Massilia sp. METH4: one gene and its partner. The protein of the gene in region 2 binds, or shares a complex with, the protein of the main gene of each other region. Links are inferred from orthologs where the notes say so. Each region holds a gene or a part of one and is shown on either strand. Other genes may lie near its edges.

Region 1 (10,857 bases), 150 kb from region 2 along the record:
AGCGCCTGCTGGAGGCGGCCGAGCGGGCCGATGCCGATGGCGTGGCGCTGGCCGGCCGCGAGCTGGAGCGGGCCGTGCGGGTGGAAGCGAAGACCATCGCGGAAAAATACCTGTGCCCGCCGCAGACGACCGATTTCGCGATCCTGTTCCTGCCCACCGAAGGGCTGTACGCGGAAGTGATGCGCCGCCCGGGCCTGGCGGACGAATTGCAGCGGGTGAACCGCATCAGCATCGCCGGGCCGTCCACGCTGTCGGCCCTGCTGAACAGCCTGCAGATGGGGTTCCGGACGCTGGCGCTGGAAAAACGCTCGTCCGAAGTGTGGCAGGTGCTGGGCGCCGTGAAGACGGAGTTCGCCAAGTTCGGCGACGTGCTGGCGGCGACCAGGACCACGCTCGAGCGGGCGGCGAAGAACATCGAGTCGGCGGAAGTGCGCAGCCGCCAGATGGCAAGGAAATTGAAATCCGTCGAGGCGCTGCCGGCCGAGGCGGCGGAACTGTTGCTGGGCCGGCAGGTCGAACACGAACTGGACGCGACGGACAACTGAGGAGGCCGCCATGCCGAGCCATCGCAACAAGGTCGTCAGTGCGCAGGAGGCGGTCGGCAGGATACGCGATGGCGACACGGTCGCCACCGGCGGCTTCGTCGGCGTGGGCTTCGCCGAGAACATCGCCGTGGTGCTGGAACGGCGTTTCACTTCGCAGGGCACTCCCCGCGACCTCACGCTGCTGTACGCGGCCGGCCAGGGCGACGGCCGCGAGCGCGGCCTGAACCACTTCGGCCACGAGGGCCTGGTGAAACGCGTGATCGGCGGCCACTGGGGCCTGGTGCCGAAGCTGCAGCACCTCGCCATCGAGAACCGCATCGAGGCCTACAACCTGCCGCAAGGCGTGATCAGCCAGCTGTTCCGCGACACGGCCGCCGGCAAGCCCGGCCTGCTCACGCACGTGGGGCTGGGTACCTTCGTCGATCCGCGCCACGGCGGCGGCAAGGTGAATGCCCGCACCGTCGAGAATCTGGTTGAACTGACGACGATCGGCGGCCACGAATGGCTGTTCTACAAGGCCATCCCCGTGAACGTGGCGATCATCCGCGGCACCACGGCCGACAGCGCCGGCAACGTGACGATGGAGCGCGAAGCCCTCACGCTCGAAGCGCTGGCGATCGCCATGGCCGCGCACAACAGCGGCGGCATCGTCATCGTGCAGGTCGAGCGCCTGGCCGCCTGCGGCACGCTGCCGCCGCGCCAGGTGCGCATCCCCGGCATCCTGGTCGATTGCGTGGTCGTCGCCGAGCAGCCGGAATACCACATGCAAACCTTCGGCACCCCCTACGATCCCGCCTTCGCGGGTGAGCTGCGCGTGCCGCTGGACAGCTACGCCCCCATGCCGCTATCGGCCCGCAAGGTGATCGCGCGCCGCGCGTTGCTGGAGCTGGCCGACGGCGACATCGTCAACCTCGGCATCGGCATGCCCGAGGGCGTGGCCGCGGTGGCGGCCGAGGAAGGCATGCTGGACCGCTTCACGTTGACGGCCGAGCCGGGCGTCATTGGCGGCATGCCGGCGGGCGGCCTGGACTTCGGCGCCACGGTAAACCCCGACGCCGTCATCGACCAGCCGTACCAGTTCGACTTCTACGACGGCGGTGGCCTCGACGTGGCGATCCTCGGCCTGGCGCAGGCCGACCGGCACGGCAACCTGAACGTGAGCAAGTTCGGCCGCAAGCTGGCCGGTGCCGGCGGCTTCATCAACATCAGCCAGAGCGCCCGCAAGGTGGTATTCATCGGCACGTTCACGGCCGGCTCGCTCGAAGTGGCGATCGGCGATGGCGGCCTGCGCATCGTGCGGGAAGGCGAATCGCGCAAGTTCGTGCACGAAGTCGAGCACCGCACCTACAGCGGCGCCGTCGCGCTGGAGCGGGGGCAGGAGGCGCTGTTCGTCACGGAGCGGTGCGTGTTCCGCTTGACGCCGCAGGGGCTGGAGTTGTGCGAGGTGGCGCCGGGTATCGATATCGGGCGGGATATCCTGGCGCGGATGGATTTTGTGCCGCGCATCGCGGCGGAGGTGAAGGTGATGGATGCGCGCTTGTTCGGGGAGGGGGCGATGGGAAGCGAGAATGCGCGGTGAGCGGCTCGCAAGCAAGACCGCGGATCCGCATCAACGCACCGCTCCGTCGAGGTCTAACGTCTGCTCGGTGAAAGCGGCCTGGAACACGGCTTCGATCCGTGCCAGTTCCTCGTCGGTAAGTTCCTCGAACTGTAACCGCTTGCCTTTCGAAAGTGTCCCGTTGTTCTGGTACAGCAGCTTGATCAACATGTCGAGGCGTGCATTAGGCATGTCCACTACATCGCGGATCGATAACTTGGCCTGGTCATAGCCGCGGATGAACATGATTTCGGTGACGAGTTCGGTATTGATCGTCTGTTCCACCGCATGCAGCAGGTATGCGGCTTTCCACATAGGCCAGGATGCGGGGAGTGCCCAGTCTGGCGAAGGACTGATCAAGGACATCAAGATTGAAATCGTCGTACTTGAGGGCGAACACAAGGTGATCGAACGCATCGTCACCGGGCCAGTAGTTCGGTTGAAAAATTTCCTGCACTAGCCCTGGCTCGGTTACATCCGAAGGCGCACGGGCACCGATGTACGACTCGTGCGACAATGGGAATGCAGTAAGGCCCAGCTCCCTGATGAGCCACGTATATCCCACCGGCCGGTCAGGCATATTCATTGTAATTCCCGTACCAATACCGTTTAAACGCCTTCGGTCTCCCATAAAAACGTTGGAACAAATCCCAAAACGTTAAAAAATTCGCGCTTTTGCATAGAAACGTGAAAACCGGACCAGCGTACCCAGGCCTAAACCAGCCCCTCGAACATCAACACCTCGACTAGGTCCCCAGCCGTTATATTGCCGCGCTCATCCGGCAACACGACGATGCAATTGGCCTCGGTCATCGAGCGCAGGATGCCCGACCCCTGGGCGCCGGTGATGCGCACTTCGCGCGTGCCGTCCGGCGCCACGGAGAGGATGCCGCGCTGGAATTCGGTGCGGCCCGGCCGCTTGCGGATGGCTTGGGCGGAGCGCGCCTGCACCAGCAGGTCGGCCGGGGCGTCGGCACCCATCATGCGCAGCAGGGCGGGGCGGGCGAAGAAGTAGAACGAGACCATCACGGCCACCGGATTGCCGGGCAGGCCGAACAGGAAGGCGTCGTGGCCATCCGCGCCGATCCGGCCGAAGGCCATCGGGCGGCCGGGGCGCATGCCGATCGTCCAGAATGCCACCTCGCCCAGGCGCGCCATGATATCGCGCGTGTAGTCGGCGGCGCCGGCCGACACGCCGCCCGACGTCACGATCGCGTCCGCGCTCTGGCAGGCGTCGCGCAGCGCCGCTTCCAGCGCGGCCGGGTCATCCTTCACGATACCCATGTCCACCAGCTCGCAGCCCAGGCGCGTGAGCATGCCGAACAGCGTGTAGCGGTTGCTGTCGTACACGCAGCCTTGCGCCAGGGGTTCGCCAACCGAGCGCAATTCGTCGCCGGTGGAGAAAAACGCCACGCGCAGCCGGCGCCGTACGGGCACCTCGGCCATGCCGAGCGAGGCGATCAGCCCCAGGTCGGCGGGGCGCACGATCTTGCCGGCCGGGAGCGCCGCGCGGCCTTCCATCAGGTCTTCGCCCTTCAGCCGGCGATTGTCGCCCGGGCGGATGCTGCGCGGGGCGATGGTCACCCAGTCATCCTCGACGCCGGCCGCATGTTCCTGCGGCAGCACCGTGTCGCAGCCTGAAGGCATCACCGCGCCGGTCATGATGCGCAGGCACTGGCCGGGGCCGGGTACCAGGCCGGACGGGCGGCCGGCGAAATCGGTACCGATCACTTTCAGCTTGGTCGCATGGTCCGGCGACAACTGGGCGCCGTCGAAGGCGAAACCATCCATCGCCGAATTGTCGTGGGCGGGCACGCTGATCGGCGAGATCACGTCCTCGGCAAGCACGCGGCCCAGGGCGGCGCGCAGCGCCACCATTTCCACGCCGCGCACGGGGCGCACGAATTGTTCGATGACCTGTCGCGCGCGCCGCACGGGCATTGCGCCGGGATCCAGGTCCGCGGTGAGTTCCTGCAGGCTTTGCGCGCGGTCTTCGCGCGCCAGTTCGTCCAGCGTATTGATGTTGCGGAATGCGGCGGCGTCGTTGAACAGCACTTCGGCCACCTTCAGGCCGTCGTGCCAGCCATCCATCTTGCGGCCGCCGGCGGCCAGGTAGGCGTCGAGCCGGGGCAGCACGGCCGTCTTCATCAGCGCAAAGACGGGATGCGGCTGCTTGCGCGCGGCGCCGGCGTCATCGGCTTCCATCGTCACGGCCATGGCCAGGTCGGCATCCTGCGCGCGCAATGCCTCGCGCAACCGTTGCACCAGGTCTTCCGGCACGAAGGGCGAGTCGCACGGCACGGTGGCCAGCAGGGGCGTCGCGCAGTGGCGCAAGCCCGTCTGCAGGCCGGCCAGCGGCCCCTCGAAACCTGCCAGCTCATCGGGCAACACCATGGCGCCTAGCGCCGCATAAGTGTCGCCGTTGCGGTTGGCGCTGATCGTCACCGCCGCCACCTGCGGGGCCAGGCGGCGCAGCACATGCGCCACCAGCGTCGCGCCGCGGAACGGTTGCAGGCCCTTGTCCACATGGCCCATGCGGCTGCCGCGGCCGCCCGCGAAGATGAGGCCGCTGACGTCGTCGTCTCTCAAATCACCCTCCGATATAGGACATTTCGACCTTGCGCCCGCGGCTGCCCGGCAATCCGTCCGTATTGATCGTGCGCAGTTCCGAATAGCGATCGCCGCGGGCCTGCCACAGGGCGCCGATCGCCCCGGCCAGCTCTTCGTCGCTGCGGCCTTCGCGCAGCAGGGCACGCAAGTCGTGGCCCTGGGTAGCGAACAGGCAGGTGTACAGCTTGCCCTCGGTGGACAGGCGGGCCCGCGTGCAGTCGCGGCAAAACGCCTGCGTCACGCTGGAAATGACGCCGATCTCGCCGCCGCCATCGGCATAGCGCCAGCGCGCCGCCGTTTCGCCCGTGTAGTTCGGGTCGGCCTGCACCAGCGGCAATTCGGCGCCGATCCGGCGCACGATCTCGGCCGAGGGAATCACATCCTTCATATTCCAGCCGTTCGAGGCACCCACGTCCATGAACTCGATGAAGCGCAGGATGTGTGGCGAGCCGTGGAAGTGTCGCGCCATCGGCAGGATTTCCTGCTCGTTGGTGCCGGCCTTGACGACCATATTGACCTTGATGGGCCCCAGGCCCGCCGCGTGGGCGGCTTCGATGCCGTCCAGCACGTCGGCGACGGCGAAGTCCACGTCATTCATGGCGCGGAACGTCGCGTCGTCCAGGGCGTCCAGCGATACCGTTACCCGCTGCAGGCCGGCATCCTTCAGCGCCTTCGCCTTGCGGGCCAGCAGCGAGCCGTTCGTCGTCAGCGTCAGGTCGAGCGGCTTGCCGTCAACGGTGCGCAGCGCGGCCAGCATCTCGATCAGCCGTTCGATATTCTTGCGCAGCAGGGGTTCGCCACCCGTGAGGCGGATCTTTTCCACGCCGTGGGCCACGAACTGGCGCGCCACGCGCGTGATTTCCTCGAACGTGAGCAGCGAGGAGTGGGGCAGGTACTGGTAATCCTTGTCGAACACTTCCTTCGGCATGCAATACACGCAACGGAAGTTGCAGCGGTCCGTGATCGAGATGCGCAGGTCGCGCAGGGGCCGCGCCAGGCGATCGCGCACTTCCCCGGTGGGCGCTTCGATCGACGCCGGGATCGCCGGCGGCCGGCTGCGGCCATCGGACAGGATGATGATCTTTTCGGTCATTTACTCAACTATGCTCATCGAGCGGATTAACTGGGCAGTATTATTTAAACTGCACTAAGGCATTGATTCCAAAGGCGTAATGTAGCACGAGGCCGACGATCGCACAGCCCGCGAGCAACTTTACGGGGCCCGTTTGCCACCGCAACAACGCCCAGGCGGCCACCGCGGCGATCGCCACCGCGGCCCAATCCCACTGCCCCCCGCCATGGAACACGTGATTGCCGAAGAAAACGGCCAGGCTGGCGATCACGCCGACCACGGCGGCCGAGATGGCCGTCAGCGGCGCCGTCATGCGGATATTGCCGCGCGTGGCTTCCACGAGTGGCCCGCCGGCCAGGATGAAGATGAACGAGGGCACGAACGTGAACCAGGCGGCGACAAACGCGCCCGCCATGCCGGATGCGACCGGGTTGCCCAGCACCAGGTGTGTCCAGCCGCCGACGAAACCCACGAAGGCGTTCACCATGATCAGCGGGCCGGGCGTGGTCTCGCCCAGCGCCAGGCCGTCGATCATCTGTGCCGCCGTCAGCCAGCCGTGGGTTTCCACGCCGCCCTGGTAAACGTACGGCAGCACCGCATAGGCGCCGCCGAACGTGAGCAGCGCGGCTTTCGTGAAGAACCAGCCCATCTGCGCGAGTGGATTGGTCAGGCCCGTCAGCGCTGCCACGGCCAGCCAGCTGGCCGCCATGATGGCCACGCCCAAGGCGGAGGCGGCGGCAAGCTTGCCCCATGTGAAGCGGGCATGCGGCGGCGTTGGCGTATGGTCGTCGATCACGGCGCCCCGGAGCGTCGATGATGCCTTCGTGTGGCCGGGTGCCCCCGGCATGAATGCTTCCGGCCGCTGCCGCGCGCCGAGCCAGCCGAGCACGGCCGCGCCCAGCACGACCGCCGGGAAGGGCACGTCCAGCATGATGGCCAGGAAGGCGGCACAGGCCAGGCCTGCGAGCAGGGCATTCTTCAGCGTGCGCCGCCCGATGCGCCACGTGGCAGCGAGCACGAGCGCCACGACGGCTGGCTTGATACCATACAGCACCGCCGCGATGGCGGGCAGGTGGCCGAACGCGAGGTAGATCCAAGCCAGCCCCATCAGGATCAGCAGCGAGGGCAGCAGGAACAGCACGCCGGCCGCGATGCCGCCGCGTGCCCGGTGCAGCAACCAGCCGATGTAGACGGCCAGCTGCGTGGCCTCCGGCCCCGGCAGCAACATGCAATAGTTCAACGCATGCAGGAAGCGCTGCTCGGAAACCCAGCGGCGCCGCTCCACGAGCTCGGCATGCATCATCGCGATCTGGCCGGCCGGGCCGCCAAAGCTGATGAAGCCCAGCTTCAGCCAGTAGCGCAGCGCGGTAGAGAAAGAGGGGGCAGGGGGCATGGCGAAAAAAAAGGGAAGCCGTGGCTTCCCTTTTCAATGGCTGCGATCAGCGTCGGGTATCCACCTGCACCAGCGGCTCGTCGGAGACTGGCGGGGCGGGCTTGCGGGTGCGGCGTACCCGGACCGGCGGCTCTGCGTGTGCCGCCGCTTCCTGGGCGGCCCGCAGCTTGGCCGGATCGGTCGCGGCCATCTGCAGGCCTGCAGCCGCCAGGACCGCCTGCAGGTCTGTCGCTGCCGGGGCAGGAGCAGGAGCAGGAGCAGGCTGCGCGGCCGGGGCAGGAGCAGGAGCAGGCTGCGCGGCCGGCGCGGCGACCGGTATCGGCTGGGTTGCCACGGCTTCGGCGGAAACCGCCTCTACCGTTGCAATCTCGGCGGCGGCCGGCACGACGACCGCGGTTTCCACGACCGGCAACACATCGGCGGCGGCGGCGGGCGCGGTGGCCGGCGTTTCCTGGGCCGGTGCGTGGGGGGCGGCCGGCGGCAGCGGTTCGGCGGCCGGAGCCTGCACGATTTCCGCTTCGGCCGGTTCGATGGCGACGGGGGCCGGCGCTGCGGCAGCGGGTGCCTGCTGAGCCACCACTTCCGCCGGGGCCGCTTGCGCAGTTACGGGCGGCAGCGGTTCGGCGGCCGGTGCCTGGACGATTTCCGCTTCGGCCGGTTCGATCGCCACAGGTTCCGCCTCGACAGGCAGGGTTTCGGCAGCCTGGGCCGGCTGCACCGCTTCCGCGGCCGCCGGAGCCACCTCGGCCGCAGCCGTGCGCTGGGCCGGTTCCACGGCAGGGGCATGCTCGACAGCCTCGATCGCGGCAGCGGCGGCAGCCACCGGCTCCGGCTGGGCCGGCGCCTTCGGCGCTTCGACCGGTGCGGCCGCTGCTTCGCGGGCGCCGGCTTCGGCATCCTCGGCCACGACGGTGGCGGTGACGGACTTGATGGCGTCGCCCTCGGCAGCGGCGAACTCGTCGCCTGCCTCCATCACTTCGCCTTCGGCGCCTTCACGCTCGCGGCGATTACGGTTGCGGCCGCCACGACGGCGGCGGCGGCGCGGTTCGTCGCCGCCTTCACCCGCTTCCAGCTCATCGCCTTCCGGTCCCGTGTTGCCGGTCGATTTCACCAGGCCGGGAGCTTCGGTGGCGGGCGCAACAGGAGCCGCCGCCGTGCCGGTGCCGACCGGGCCGACGCCGGCCGCGGCCAGCGCCAGTTCCTCGGCTTTCGCTTCGGCCGGCTGGGCTTTCGGTTCGCGCGGCTCGCGCGGCGGGCGGGCTTCGCGCGGTTCGCGCTGCGCTCGCTCGGCCCGTTCCGGGCGTTCCGCGCGTTCGGGGCGCGGCGTCACGGCAGCTTCGGCGGTCTCGGCCTTGTCCACGGATTTCTCCAGGCCTTTTTCCACGCCTTTTTCCAATTTTTCACGCGGTTCGCGCGGTGGGCGCGGCGGACGGGCCGGGCGGGCTTCCGCAGCCGGTTTCACGGCCTCCTCGCGTGGTTCCTTGGGACCGCGTGGCGGACGGGCGCGCGGTGCACGGGCGTTCTTGTCGGCGCGCTCGGCCGGTGCGGCGGCGGCCGGCTTCGTCACGATGGCCGGGGCGGCCGGCGGAGCCGGTTCCTCGGTCTTGCCGGTGAAGAAGGAGACCAGCTTGGCGAAGAAACCTTTTTCGGCCGGTGCCGGGGCGGCCACCGGTGCCGGTGCGGCCGGCTGTACCGGCGCGGGCGCCGGGGTGCGGTCCACCATCGGGGCCGGCTGGCTCGGCGTGATCGTCTTGACGACGGCTTCCTGGCGCGGCTTCTGCTCTTCCTTCTGGCGCTTGGCGAACGACATGTCCGTCTCGGCCTGCTCGGCCATCGTGTAGCTGGCGGCCACGTCTTCCAGGCGCGGATCGTCGTGCTTGATGCGCTCGAGCTTGTAGTGCGGCGTGTCCAGGTGCTTGTTCGGCACCAGGATCACGGTGATGCGGTGGCGGTTCTCGATCTTGAGCACCTCGCCGCGCTTCTCGTTGAGCAGGAAGGCGGCCACGTCGACCGGCACCTGCACGTGGATGGCGGCGCTGTTTTCCTTCATCGCCTCTTCCTGGATGATGCGCAGCACCTGCAGGGCGGACGAGTCGGTATCACGGATATGGCCGGTGCCAGAGCAGCGCGGGCAAGTCACGTGCGAGCCTTCGGACAGCGATGGGCGCAGGCGCTGGCGCGACAGTTCCATCAGGCCGAAGCGGGAGATCTTGCCCATCTGCACGCGTGCACGGTCATGGTGCAGCGCGTCCTTCAGGCGCTGTTCCACTTCGCGCTGGTTCTTCGACACTTCCATGTCGATGAAGTCGATCACGATCAGGCCGCCCAGGTCGCGCAGGCGCAGCTGGCGGGCCACTTCCTCGGCCGCTTCGCAGTTGGTGTGGAAGGCGGTGGTTTCGATGTCGGAACCGCGGGTGGCGCGGGCCGAGTTGACGTCCACGGAAACCAGCGCTTCGGTGTGGTCGATCACGATGGCGCCGCCGGAAGGCAGGGGCACCGTGCGGCTGTAGGCCGTTTCGATCTGGTGTTCGATCTGGAACCGGGAGAACAGCGGCACGTCATCGCTGTAGCGCTTCACGCGGTGCACCATGTCGGGCATCACGTGGCTCATGAACTGGTGCGCTTGTTCGTAGATCTCGTCCGTATCGATCAGGATCTCGCCGATATCCGGCTGGAAGTAGTCGCGGATCGCGCGGATCACGAGCGACGATTCCTGGTAGATCAGGAAGGCGCCGGAGGCGGCCTTGGACGCGCCTTCGATGGCACGCCACAGCTGCATCAGGTAGTTCAAGTCCCACTGCAGCTCTTCCACGGTGCGGCCGATGCCGGCGGTGCGGGCGATCACGGACATGCCCTGCGGCAAGTCCAGCTTGTCCATCGTTTCGCGCAGTTCCTGGCGTTCCTCGCCTTCGACACGGCGCGAGACGCCGCCGCCGCGCGGGTTATTCGGCATCAGCACCAGGTAGCGGCCGGCCAGCGAGATGAACGAGGTCAGCGCCGCGCCCTTGTTGCCGCGCTCTTCCTTTTCCACCTGGACGACGATTTCCTGGCCTTCGCGCAGCGCATCCTTGATGGTGGCGTTGCGTACGTCGATGCCTTCACGGAAATAGCTGCGGGCCACTTCCTTGAACGGCAGGAAACCGTGGCGGTCTTCGCCATAGCTGACGAAGCAGGCTTCGAGCGACGGTTCGATGCGGGTGATGACGCCTTTGTAGATATTGGACTTGCGTTGCTCGCGTCCGGCGGTTTCGATGTCGATGTCGATCAGTTTCTGTCCATCGACAATGGCTACGCGCAGCTCTTCCTGCTGCGTAGCGTTGAACAACATGCGTTTCATTTTTTATTTGACTCCGCGACCCTTCGGCCAAATGCGCCGCCCACGCTCGTGAGGCATGAGCGGCAACCGTACAAGGATATACGCGGGAACTAAGGAGGCTGCGGGGAAATGCCTCGTCGTGCGGCAGCGCGCAGGCGCAGCTGCCGCAGTGGGCGCATGAGGCCGATCGTCATGCCGAGTTCGCACCACCTGCAACTCATCCTGTCCGGCCGATTGCGATGAAAAAATCGCAACGGAAGGCCGCGGAGAATGCGGGCGTGCGCAATTGGTCGAGCCAGGCCATCTTGTGTGGTGCCTGGCGAA
Region 2 (9,993 bases):
CAGCGCCAAAGCGGCATGGGGACGCATGTGCATGCTCCCTCTTACCCGCAACAATGCCGGTGGGGCGCCGTCGCGGCTAGCGCGGGGGAAAACCGGTGTCGGACACCATGCATGGTGTCCGACACCGATACGCATCGGCCACGGGTATCGATCGGCGCGCGGGACACCGCGGCCCATTGGCCGCGGGCGCCGGTCATTATGCTTTCGGGAGCGCCGCCACGAGGTCCAGCCACGCCTGCGGCTGCGGCTTGCCCCGCTCGCGCACGCCGAAGAAGGTGACGACCAGCTCGCCCTTGTCGTCGTAGAACTCCACCGATGTCACGCCGGCCCGCTGCAGCACATAGCCGGCCTTGAACGCCTTGTCGCGCAGGTGCAGGTTGAAGTCCGGGTCCAGCACGTTGAAGTAGCCGGCCGATTCCTGCACCTTGTTCACCTTGCCGCTGTAGATCTGCGTGACGGCGCCATTGCCGACGAAGGCCATGATCGGCACCTGCTGCGCGGAGGCCTGTTCCAGCAACCGGCGCACGGCTTGCGCGGTCACCTTCGTCACCATCCCGCCCGGCGCCAGGCGCAGTGCCTGTTCGCGCGACAGCTTGAACTCGGCGACGATGCGATTGAACTGGTGCACGTCCGACATCTCCTTCCACGCCTGCTGGAACTCCTTCACGTCCACCGCCGCGTCGGGCGTCTCGGCGGCCTTCGGTGCCATCGGCACGATGGCCAGCTTGCCGTCCTGCTGCGGATGGCGGAAGTCGGCCACCAGCTTGTCGAACACGGCCACCTTGCCGTCATCCTTCAGGTACACCTTGTGGATGGCGGTGCCGTTCTCGTCGAAGAATTGCAGGCTGCGCGACACGGCGCCGTCCCTGCCCGGCTGCACGACGGCGAACGCATGCTTCCACTTGGCGAAGTGGAAGCGCAGGTCGATCGGCCCGCCCAGGTAGCCGCCGGCGATGTTCAGTTCGCGCGCTTCCCGTTCGGCATCCTTGGCGCCTTCGTCACCTTGCTTGGCGATGCGCGTGGCCACGCCGGTGACTTCGATCACGCCATTCTCGTTGCGCGTTAGCGCCATCACCTTGCCCAGGTCCAGCGCGCGGCGCATGATCTCGCGCGGCGCATGACTGGTATCGGCCAAGCGCGTGACGGTGGTGCCGATGCCGGTGGCCAGCAGCTCGGCTTCGGAGACGTTCAATTGCTTCGCGGCGTCGCGGATGCCGAGCTTGGGCTGTTCGGCGCGCAGCGCAGTCCAGCGTTCGGCCAGCGTGGCCGCATGGGCGTGACCCAGCAGCAGTGCGCCGGACAGGGCCAGAAGTTGAAGGGTACGGCGGCGGGTCTTCATGGTTTTCTCCTTAGTAGATCAGTTTGAGCGTGACGGCACCGTAGCGGCCCGGGCGGGCCTGGCGTTCGATGTCGGCCAGCGTGGCGGCCGTGGTGCCGGCGGCGAGGCTGCGCGACGATGCGTAGTCCCAGTATTTTTTGTCGGCCAGGTTGTAGATGCCGGCCGTGATCGTGGCGTGCCTGCCGATATTCCAGTAGGCCGTCAGGTCGGCCACGGTGGCGCCGGGCACCGCGAAGCGCGCGCCGGTCGAATTCGAGATCACGTCAGCCTCGGCCTGTTTGCCGCGCACGTTGAAGATCGACAGCGCCGCCCCACCCCGCTTGCCCGGGTCGTCCCACGCGAAGGTGGTGCTGATCTTGCGCGGCAGGGTTGATGCCAGTTCGCTTTCGGCACCCGTTTCGGTATTGCGTGCCTTGCTGTGCTGGACGCCCGCCGCCAGCGTCACGCTAGCGCCGTCCAGCGCGGCGTACCATTCGCCCAGCGCAAGGCTGCTGGAGAATTCCGCGCCCCACGTCTTCGCCTCGCCCACGTTCTCCGGCCGGAACAGGCCCTGCGTGATGGTCGGATAATTGACGGGGTCGAGCGGCTGCGTCGCGTACTCGATGAAGTTCCTGTACTTCGTGTGGAAGGCCGATGCCTGCATCGTCACGCCGCGTGCAGGCTGGCCTTTCAGGCCCAGCTCGAAAGCGTTGCTGGTTTCCTTCTTCAGGTCGGCGTTACCCAGCACCGCGTAGCCGGTGCCGCTGCCGGTATAGCTGAACGAATCGTAGGTGCCGGAAATTTCCGCCGCCGTCGGCAGCCGCGTGCCGCGCGTGTACTTCGCATACGCCGTCAGCTCGGGCTGGAACTTCCACGCCAGCTCCAGGCTCGGCGTGAAGTAGTCGTCCTTGCGCTTGCGTAATTCATTGCGGGCTGCCGGCACCGCCACCACGTACTGCTCGATATTCTTCGGCTCCATCTCACGCCAGTCGTAGCGCAGGCCTGGGGTCAGGGTCAGCCCGTCGGCCAGTGCCAGGTCGACGCTGGCGAAGGCGGCCAGCTTCGTCGTGTCCGTGTCGACCATGCGGTTCTTGTTCGTGATCTGGTGCGCGCCGGTGGCCAGCACGGTGCGGTCTTCGCGCCAGGGCCGCCGCGTGTCGACGTCTTCGGCGCTGATGCCATAAGCGAGACGATGCGCGCCGAGCTGCTTGAAGGCGTTGCTGGCCAGGCCGCGGCTCTTGTTGATGTAACCCGTCTCGATCGAGCGGAAGTAGCGCTGGCCAGTCGACACGTAGGGGCTGGTCGTGTGGTCGTCCACCTCGGCGTTCTGAACGTAGATGCGCGATTCGAGCTTGTCGAACAGCGCAGCCTTGCCGATGAATTCGTGGTCCAGCGAGAACCGGCTGCGCCGCGTGCTGGACGCCTGGTCGACGCCTTCCGGGTACAGCGCGCTGGTCTTGTTGATGTACTCGCGGGTATGGCTGGCCTGGTAGGCGTCGATGGTGGCGGTGACCTTTTGGCCGGCGAGCGGCGACCATGCCAGCTTGGCCAGCAAGGCATCGGAATCCCAGTCGTCCGGGTTCAGCACGGCATTGCCTTCCGACTCGACCTCGCTGCCTTCGCGGTGCACGAACAGCGCCAGGATCTGCAGGTCGCCCGCCTGCGCGGCGCCCGTGACGGCGTGCATGCGCATGTGGTTCGAACCATCGTAGCCGAACTTGTAGTCGGCATGGACGGGACGCTCGGCGCTCACGTAATCCTCGGGGGACTTGGTGACGAAGCGCACCGCACCGCCCAGGCCCGGCGTGCCGGGACCGGTGGTCGTGGTGCCGGACGCGATGTTCACCTCACGGAATGTCTCGGGGTCGAAATAATCGCGGCCGATGCCGAAGCTGGACAGGGTGGAACCATCGGGCTTCGGGGCGGCATCCGGCAGTGCAATGCCGTCGAGGTCCATGCTGACGCGGTTGCCGTCGATGCCGCGGATATTGAAGCCCGTGTTGCCGCTGCTGTCCCACACGCTGCCCGAGCCGCTTGCGGCATTCGGCACGCTGATCAGCGGCGCGTATCGCGTGATGTTCTGCATGTTCTGCGCCGCCTGGCGCGTGAGGTCGGCAGCGGTGACGGTGGTCGTCGTTCCTGCCTTGTCCTGGCCGCGCTCGGCGGTGACAGTGATTTCGCCGAGGGCGGTGGTGGTGGTGGGGGCGGCAGATTGCGCATGAGCCAGCGGCGCCAGCGCGGACATGATCAGCGCCGGCAGCAGGCGCCGGCGCGCGGTAAGTGCATCCATGATGTTCCAGTCAGAGAGTCAGTCGGGAGCTGGCTCCTGGATCGGAACAGGTGGCTGGCAAAGGCCACCATCTTAATGCGAATGATTCTTATTTTCAAGACAGAAATGTTGCAAAAAACCCGGTGACAGGCACCCCTTTCCGGGAAATGTTTCCTGGAACGCGGAGCCTGTCACCGGTTTTGCGGAAACATTGCCGGAAAATCGGTGCCTGTCACCGGTCTCGCGGCTCGGTATGTTCTGTACGTACCGTGGCAGATTGGCATCAGCCGGCCAGCGTTTCGCGTTCCGGGGTGGCGCTGATCTTGTGGATGGAGAGGTCGGCGCCGTCGAATTCCTGTTCGGGGTCGAGGCGCAGGCCGACGGTGGCCTTGAGGACGCCGTACACCAGCGCTCCGCCGGCGACGGCGATGACGATGCCCAGCACCGTGCCGGCCAGTTGCGACATGAAGGAAACCCCGCCGAGCCCGCCCAGCGCGTGGCTGCCGAAGATGCCGGCCGCGATGCCGCCCCAGGCGCCGCACAGGCCGTGCAGCGGCCATACGCCCAGCACGTCGTCGATCTTCCAGCGGTTTTGCGCCAGCGTGAACATCACCACGAAGATGGCACCGGCCACCGCGCCGGTGGCCAGGGCGCCGAGCGGATGCATCAGGTCCGAGCCGGCGCACACGGCCACCAGGCCGGCCAACGGGCCGTTATGGACGAAGCCGGGGTCGTTCTTGCCCAGCACCAGCGCGGCCAGCGTGCCGCCCACCAGGGCCATCAGCGAGTTGACGGCGACCAGGCCATTGATCTTGTCCAGCGTCTGCGCGCTCATCACGTTGAAGCCGAACCAGCCCACCGCGAGGATCCAGGCGCCCAGCGCCAGGAACGGAATGTTCGAGGGCGGATGCGCGGCGATGCGGCCATCCTTGCCGTAGCGTCCGCGGCGCGCCCCCAGCAGCAGCACGGCCGGCAGCGCGGCCCAGCCGCCCACTGCATGCACGACGACGGAGCCGGCGAAGTCATGGAACGGCGCCCCGAACATGGATTCCAGTGCGGCCTGGATGCCGAACCGGTTGTTCCAGGCGATGCCTTCGAAGAAGGGATAGATGAAGCCCACCAGCAGCGCCGTGGCGATCATTTGCGGGTAGAACCTGGCGCGCTCGGCGATACCACCGGAAATGATGGCCGGGATGGCGGCCGCGAACGTCAGCAGGAAGAAGAACTTGACGAGGTTGTAGCCATTGTTGGCAACCAGCGTATCGGTGGGGCCGAAGAAGTGCACGCCGTACGCGATGCCATAGCCCACCGCGAAGTACACGATGGTCGACACGGAAAAATCCACCAGTATCTTGACCAGTGCATTGACCTGGTTCTTCTTGCGCACGGTTCCCAGCTCGAGGAACGCAAACCCCGCATGCATCGCCAGCACCATGATGCCTCCCAGCAGGACAAACAAGGCATCGGCACCGCTCTTGAACGACTCCATCGACAGCCACTCCCTAACAAAGTGCAAAAGCACGCAGGGAGTGCAAGAACTGTGCCGTTATGGGGAGTGGAGTGCTTTGATGGTGCGCGATAGCGAACAAAGATGTTTCGCACCGTTATCGCCAGCTCATCAGCACTGGAGTGGTGCGCTGACGCGCCAAAATGGGGCTCATCCATGGTGAGACAGGCTGCCGGGCGGCCGGGCTCGCGTCGGCGTATTGTGCGAGAGTCCGCCGAAGGCGGACTCTCTTGATTGCTGCACGGTGTCAGCGTGGCAGCGTTACAGCGCGATGTCGGACACTTTCTTCAGTTGCCCAGGTTGACCAACCGGCGCCGTGCCGCCAGCGAAGCCCTCCAGGCTTGGCGATGCGATCGCCAGCTGCAGTGTTTCCGCGGTGGCCGCCCAGGTCGCCGCCAGCAGTTGCACGTTCTCGTTGAGCTTTTTCCCGTAGGACGGCACGATCTCACGGATCTTTGCCTGCCAGGCGGCGGTCTTCACGCGATCCGGGAATGCTTTCTCCAGCAGCGACAGCATGATCGCCGGCGAGGTGGAGCCGCCTGGCGACGCGCCCAGCAATGCCGATACCGAGCGGTCTGCCGACACCACGACTTCCGTACCGAGCTTCAATTGGCCGCCCTTGCCGGGAATGTCCTTGATGATCTGCACGCGCTGGCCGGCTTGCCACAGGCGCCAGTCTTCGTCCTTTGCCTCGGGCATGTAGCGGCGCAGCGCCGCCATCTTGTCTTCCCGGGACTGCTCCAGTTGCTCCGCCAGGTATTTCACCAGCGCGAATTCATGCACGCCTACCTGGAGTTGCGGCAGGACGTTGGACGCCGTGGTGGCCTTGCCGATATCGAAGTACGAGCCGTTCTTGAGGAACTTGGTGGACCAGGTAGCGAATGGCCCGAACAGCAACACGGTCTTACCATCGAGCACGCGCGTATCCAGGTGCGGCACCGACATCGGAGGCGAACCCGTATCCGCCAGGCCGTACACCTTGGCCAGGTGGCGCGACGTGATTGCCGGATTGTCCGTGACGAGGAACTCGCCGCCGACCGGGAAGCCGGCGTACTGCTTCGCTTCCGGAATGCCGGTCCGCTGCAGCAGGGGCAGCGCGGCGCCGCCGGCACCGATGAAGAGGTGCCGCGCATCGACCGTCTGGATCTTGGAATCGTCGTTGACGTCGAAGGCCGACACGCGCCAGGAACCATCGTCGTTGCGGGTGATGGAGCGCACCTCGTATCCGGTCGTGATACGGCTGCCGCGCGTCTCGCCGAGATGCTTGTAGAACTGGCGGGTGATCGACCCCAGGTTGACGTCGGTGCCGAGCGGCGAGCGGGTGGAGGTCACCACCTCGTCCGGCTTGCGGCCTTCCATCATGATCGGCACCCATGCGGCGATCTTGGCCGGATCGGTGGTCAGTTCCATGCCGGCGAACAGGGGCGAAGCCTTCAGCGCGGCGACGCGCTTTTGCATGAACTCGCGGTTCTCCTGGCCGAACACCAGGTTCATGTGCGGCGTCGAATTGATGAATTCGCGGGGATTGCCCAACACGCCCTTGCGCACCTGGTGCGCCCAGAACTGCCGCGAGATCTGGAACTTCTCGTTGATGTCGATCGCCTTGTCGATATGCACCTGCCCCTTGTCGTCCATCGGCGTGTAGTTCAGTTCGCAAAGCGCCGAGTGGCCGGTACCGGCATTGTTCCAGCCGTTGGAGCTTTCTTCGGCGACCTTGTCCAACCGTTCGAACACTTCAAACGTCCAGTTCGGTTCCAGCTCGGACAGATAGACACCGAGCGTCGCGCTCATGATGCCGCCGCCGATCAGCAGCACGTCAACCTTGCGATCCGCCTTGTCGGCACGGTATTGGCCGCCGAATGCAACGGAAGCGCCGCCCAGTACGGCCGCGGTGCCGGCGGCGGCACCGAGGAATTTGCGGCGGGAGAAGCGCTTGCCCTTGGCAGGCGCTGCGGGAGTGTTGCGATGTTCTTGAGTCATGGCATGGGTCCTTCCAGGAATCATTGAAAGCGGCAGCCCACCGTCCCTGGGGGCGGTGCGCACGCGAGCTGACGTGTTCGGAATTGCTTATCCAACGACGGCATGGCGAACATGCCGTGTCAGGGCGGGACTATCGTCCCGCATTGAGCAGAGTGTTTGTCAGGTCCAGCGGCAGGGGTTCCCTGCCGGCGCCGCGAAGAGCGCTTTGGGTAGCTGGCTGATCAGGCAGCCAAACTGGCCATTTTCGAACTCTTCAAATGCTTGCATGGGCTTGCAACGGGCGGTGCTTCGACGCTGAAGCAGCGATCATACTTGCCTGGGGACTATGAACCAATGAGGGTTTTTGCGTAGCGCCGCGATCTACCGGCGTGACGTGCCAGCCACCGACCGGCGGAAAGGATGTCGCGGTGGTCGCGGCGGACAGGCGCGTTGTCAGGGGCGGGCGGGCTTGGCGGGCTTGGCGGGTTCCTCGGCCGGCGGCGGGGCCGGCGTGGCGCCGTCGCCCGGGATCTGGCCCTTGCGCAGGATTTGCACGTAGATTTCGTTCTGCTTGATCATCGACAGCTCGTAGCGCGCGCGTTCTTCCACGGCACCGGTGCCATCCTTCAGGTCGCGCACCTCGGAGTCGAGCTTGGCATTGCGCTGCCGCAGTTGCTCGTTTTTCGCGTGGGCGGCTTCCACCTGCTGCTCCAGGTCCTGCACGCGCAGCCATCCGCCCTTCCCCAGCCATAATGGATATTGAATCAACAGCAGCAGGGCCGCCAGGGCAAGGGTGATCAGACGCATAGACAATAAAGAACCGGCCGGGAGTTCCGGCCGGTTGTAGTGGTGATTACTTCAGACGCAGTTATTTGAGATTATAGAATGCATCGCGGCCCGGATAGGAAGCGATATCGCCCAGATCTTCTTCGATGCGCAGCAACTGGTTGTATTTGGCCATGCGATCCGAGCGGGACATGGAGCCGGTCTTGATCTGCAAGGCGTTCAGGCCCACGGCGATGTCGGCGATCGTGGAATCTTCCGTTTCGCCCGAGCGGTGCGAGATCACGGCGGTGTAGCCGGCGCGCTTGGCCATTTCGATGGCGGCGAACGTTTCGGTCAGCGTGCCGATCTGGTTGATCTTGATCAGGATCGAGTTGGCGATGCCCTTCTGGATGCCTTCCTTCAGGATCTTGGTGTTGGTGACGAACAGGTCGTCGCCCACCAGCTGCACCTTCTTGCCCAGTGCCTGCGTCAGCAGCGCCCAGCCTTCCCAGTCGCCTTCGCCCATCGCGTCTTCGATCGAGATGATCGGGTACTTGTCGCACCAGGTGGCCAGCAGGTTCGTGAATTCCTGCGCGGTCAGGGACAGGCCCTCGCCTTCCAGCTCGTACTTGCCGTTCTTGTAGAACTCGGAAGCGGCGCAGTCCAGGCCCAGGGCGATCTGCGTGCCCGGCTCGTAGCCGGCTTCCTCGATGGCCTGGATGATCAGCTTGATGGCTTCTTCATGGTTCGCGACGGACGGTGCGAAGCCGCCTTCGTCGCCCACCGCCGTGGTCAGGCCCTTCTTGTGCAGGATCTTCTTCAGCGTGTGGAACACTTCGGCGCCGTAGCGCATCGCTTCCTTGAAGGTCGGTGCGCCGACCGGGATGATCATGAATTCCTGGATGTCCAGGTTGTTGTCGGCGTGCGCGCCGCCATTGATCACGTTCATCATCGGCACCGGCATCTGCATCGAACCGGAACCGCCGAAGTAGCGGTACAGCGGCAGGCCGGCTTCTTCCGCGGCGGCCTTGGCGACAGCCATCGACACGGCCAGCATCGCGTTGGCGCCCAGGCGCGACTTGTTCTCGGTGCCGTCCAGGTCGATCAGGGTGCGGTCCAGGAAGGCCTGTTCGTTGGCATCCAGGCCCATGATCGCTTCGGAGATCTCGGTGTTGATGTTCTCGCATGCCTGCAGCACGCCCTTGCCGAAGAAGCGCTTCGGATCGCCGTCACGCAGCTCGATCGCCTCGCGCGAACCGGTCGACGCGCCCGAAGGCACGGCCGCACGGCCCATCACGCCCGACTCCAGCAGCACGTCGCATTCGACGGTCGGGTTGCCGCGCGAGTCGATGATCTCGCGGCCGATGATATCTACGATTGCACTCATGTGTAGTCTCCAAGGTGGTGGAAAGCAGGTGACGGCGCGGCCGGGCTCGCTGCATGCTGGCTTGTAAAAGGCCTTGCAACATTAGCCACGCGCAAAAATTGCAGCAAGCGTAACAGAGGATGGCCTCGGAGGGAAGCGCGGCGGGGCTGTCGATACTCTTAAAGGGCCACTGAAAAACAAAAAACCCAACGGCAGAAAACTGCCGTTGGGTCCTCGTGCGGCCAGCCAGACGCAGGCTCAAAAACGGATCACTCGAAGCTGTCTTCGAGGAAGCCTGCCTTCTTCGTGATGCGATCGAGCTCGATCAGCGTGGACAGCAACTCCTTCATGCGCCCCAGCGGCACGGCGTTCGGGCCGTCCGACAGCGCGGTGGCCGGCGTGGGGTGGGTTTCCATGAACAGGCCGGCCACGCCCACGGCGACGGCCGCGCGCGACAGCACGGGCACCATGTCGCGCATGCCGCCCGACGACGTGCCGTTCCCGCCTGGCAGCTGCACCGAGTGCGTGGCGTCGAACACTACCGGGGCGCCGGTCTCGCGCATGATCGCCAGCGAGCGCATGTCGGACACCAGGTTGTTGTAGCCGAACGAGGCGCCGCGTTCGCAGGCGAGGAAGTTGTTCTCGTTCAGGCCCTTCGCGCGGGCGGCGGCACGGGCCTTGTCGATCACGTTCTTCATGTCGTGCGGCGCGAGGAACTGGCCCTTCTTGATGTTCACCGGCAGGCCGGACTGCGCACAGGCCGTGATGAAGTCGGTCTGGCGGCACAGGAAGGCCGGCGTCTGCAGCAC

Evidence for each region.
Region 1: the proteins of eno (region 2) and V6Z91_RS01950 are in contact, whole or in part, in a solved structure (PDB 2FYM), measured with the Escherichia coli proteins. The link is inferred for Massilia sp. METH4 from one-to-one orthologs.

Annotation. Positions count from the first base shown.
Region 1 is NZ_CP146614.1:418,840-429,696, reverse strand. What follows is about bases 7,064-10,857. They hold V6Z91_RS01950 (Rne/Rng family ribonuclease), read right to left. Parts: upstream 10,555-10,857; coding sequence 7,264-10,554; downstream 7,064-7,263. Other genes in these bases: chrA (chromate efflux transporter), read right to left, coding at 7,064-7,217. Outside these bases: DNA recombination protein RmuC, read left to right, coding at 1-545; V6Z91_RS01970 (hypothetical protein), read right to left, coding at 2,155-2,559; gephyrin-like molybdotransferase Glp, read right to left, coding at 2,857-4,731; GTP 3',8-cyclase MoaA, read right to left, coding at 4,733-5,845; more of chrA, read right to left, coding at 5,886-7,063. UniProt on the Escherichia coli protein: Endoribonuclease that plays a central role in RNA processing and decay. Required for the maturation of 5S and 16S rRNAs and the majority of tRNAs. Also involved in the degradation of most mRNAs.
Region 2 is NZ_CP146614.1:260,818-270,810, forward strand. Bases 7,064-9,993 are described here. They hold eno (phosphopyruvate hydratase), read right to left. Parts: upstream 9,206-9,993; coding sequence 7,922-9,205; downstream 7,064-7,921. Other genes in these bases: mqo (malate dehydrogenase (quinone)), read right to left, coding at 7,064-7,074; ftsB (cell division protein FtsB), read right to left, coding at 7,507-7,860; kdsA (3-deoxy-8-phosphooctulonate synthase), read right to left, coding at 9,454-9,993. In the rest of the region: V6Z91_RS01250 (ChuX/HutX family heme-like substrate-binding protein), read right to left, coding at 197-1,339; V6Z91_RS01255 (TonB-dependent receptor), read right to left, coding at 1,350-3,608; V6Z91_RS01260 (ammonium transporter), read right to left, coding at 3,871-5,076; more of mqo, read right to left, coding at 5,356-7,063. UniProt on the Escherichia coli protein: Catalyzes the reversible conversion of 2-phosphoglycerate (2-PG) into phosphoenolpyruvate (PEP). It is essential for the degradation of carbohydrates via glycolysis.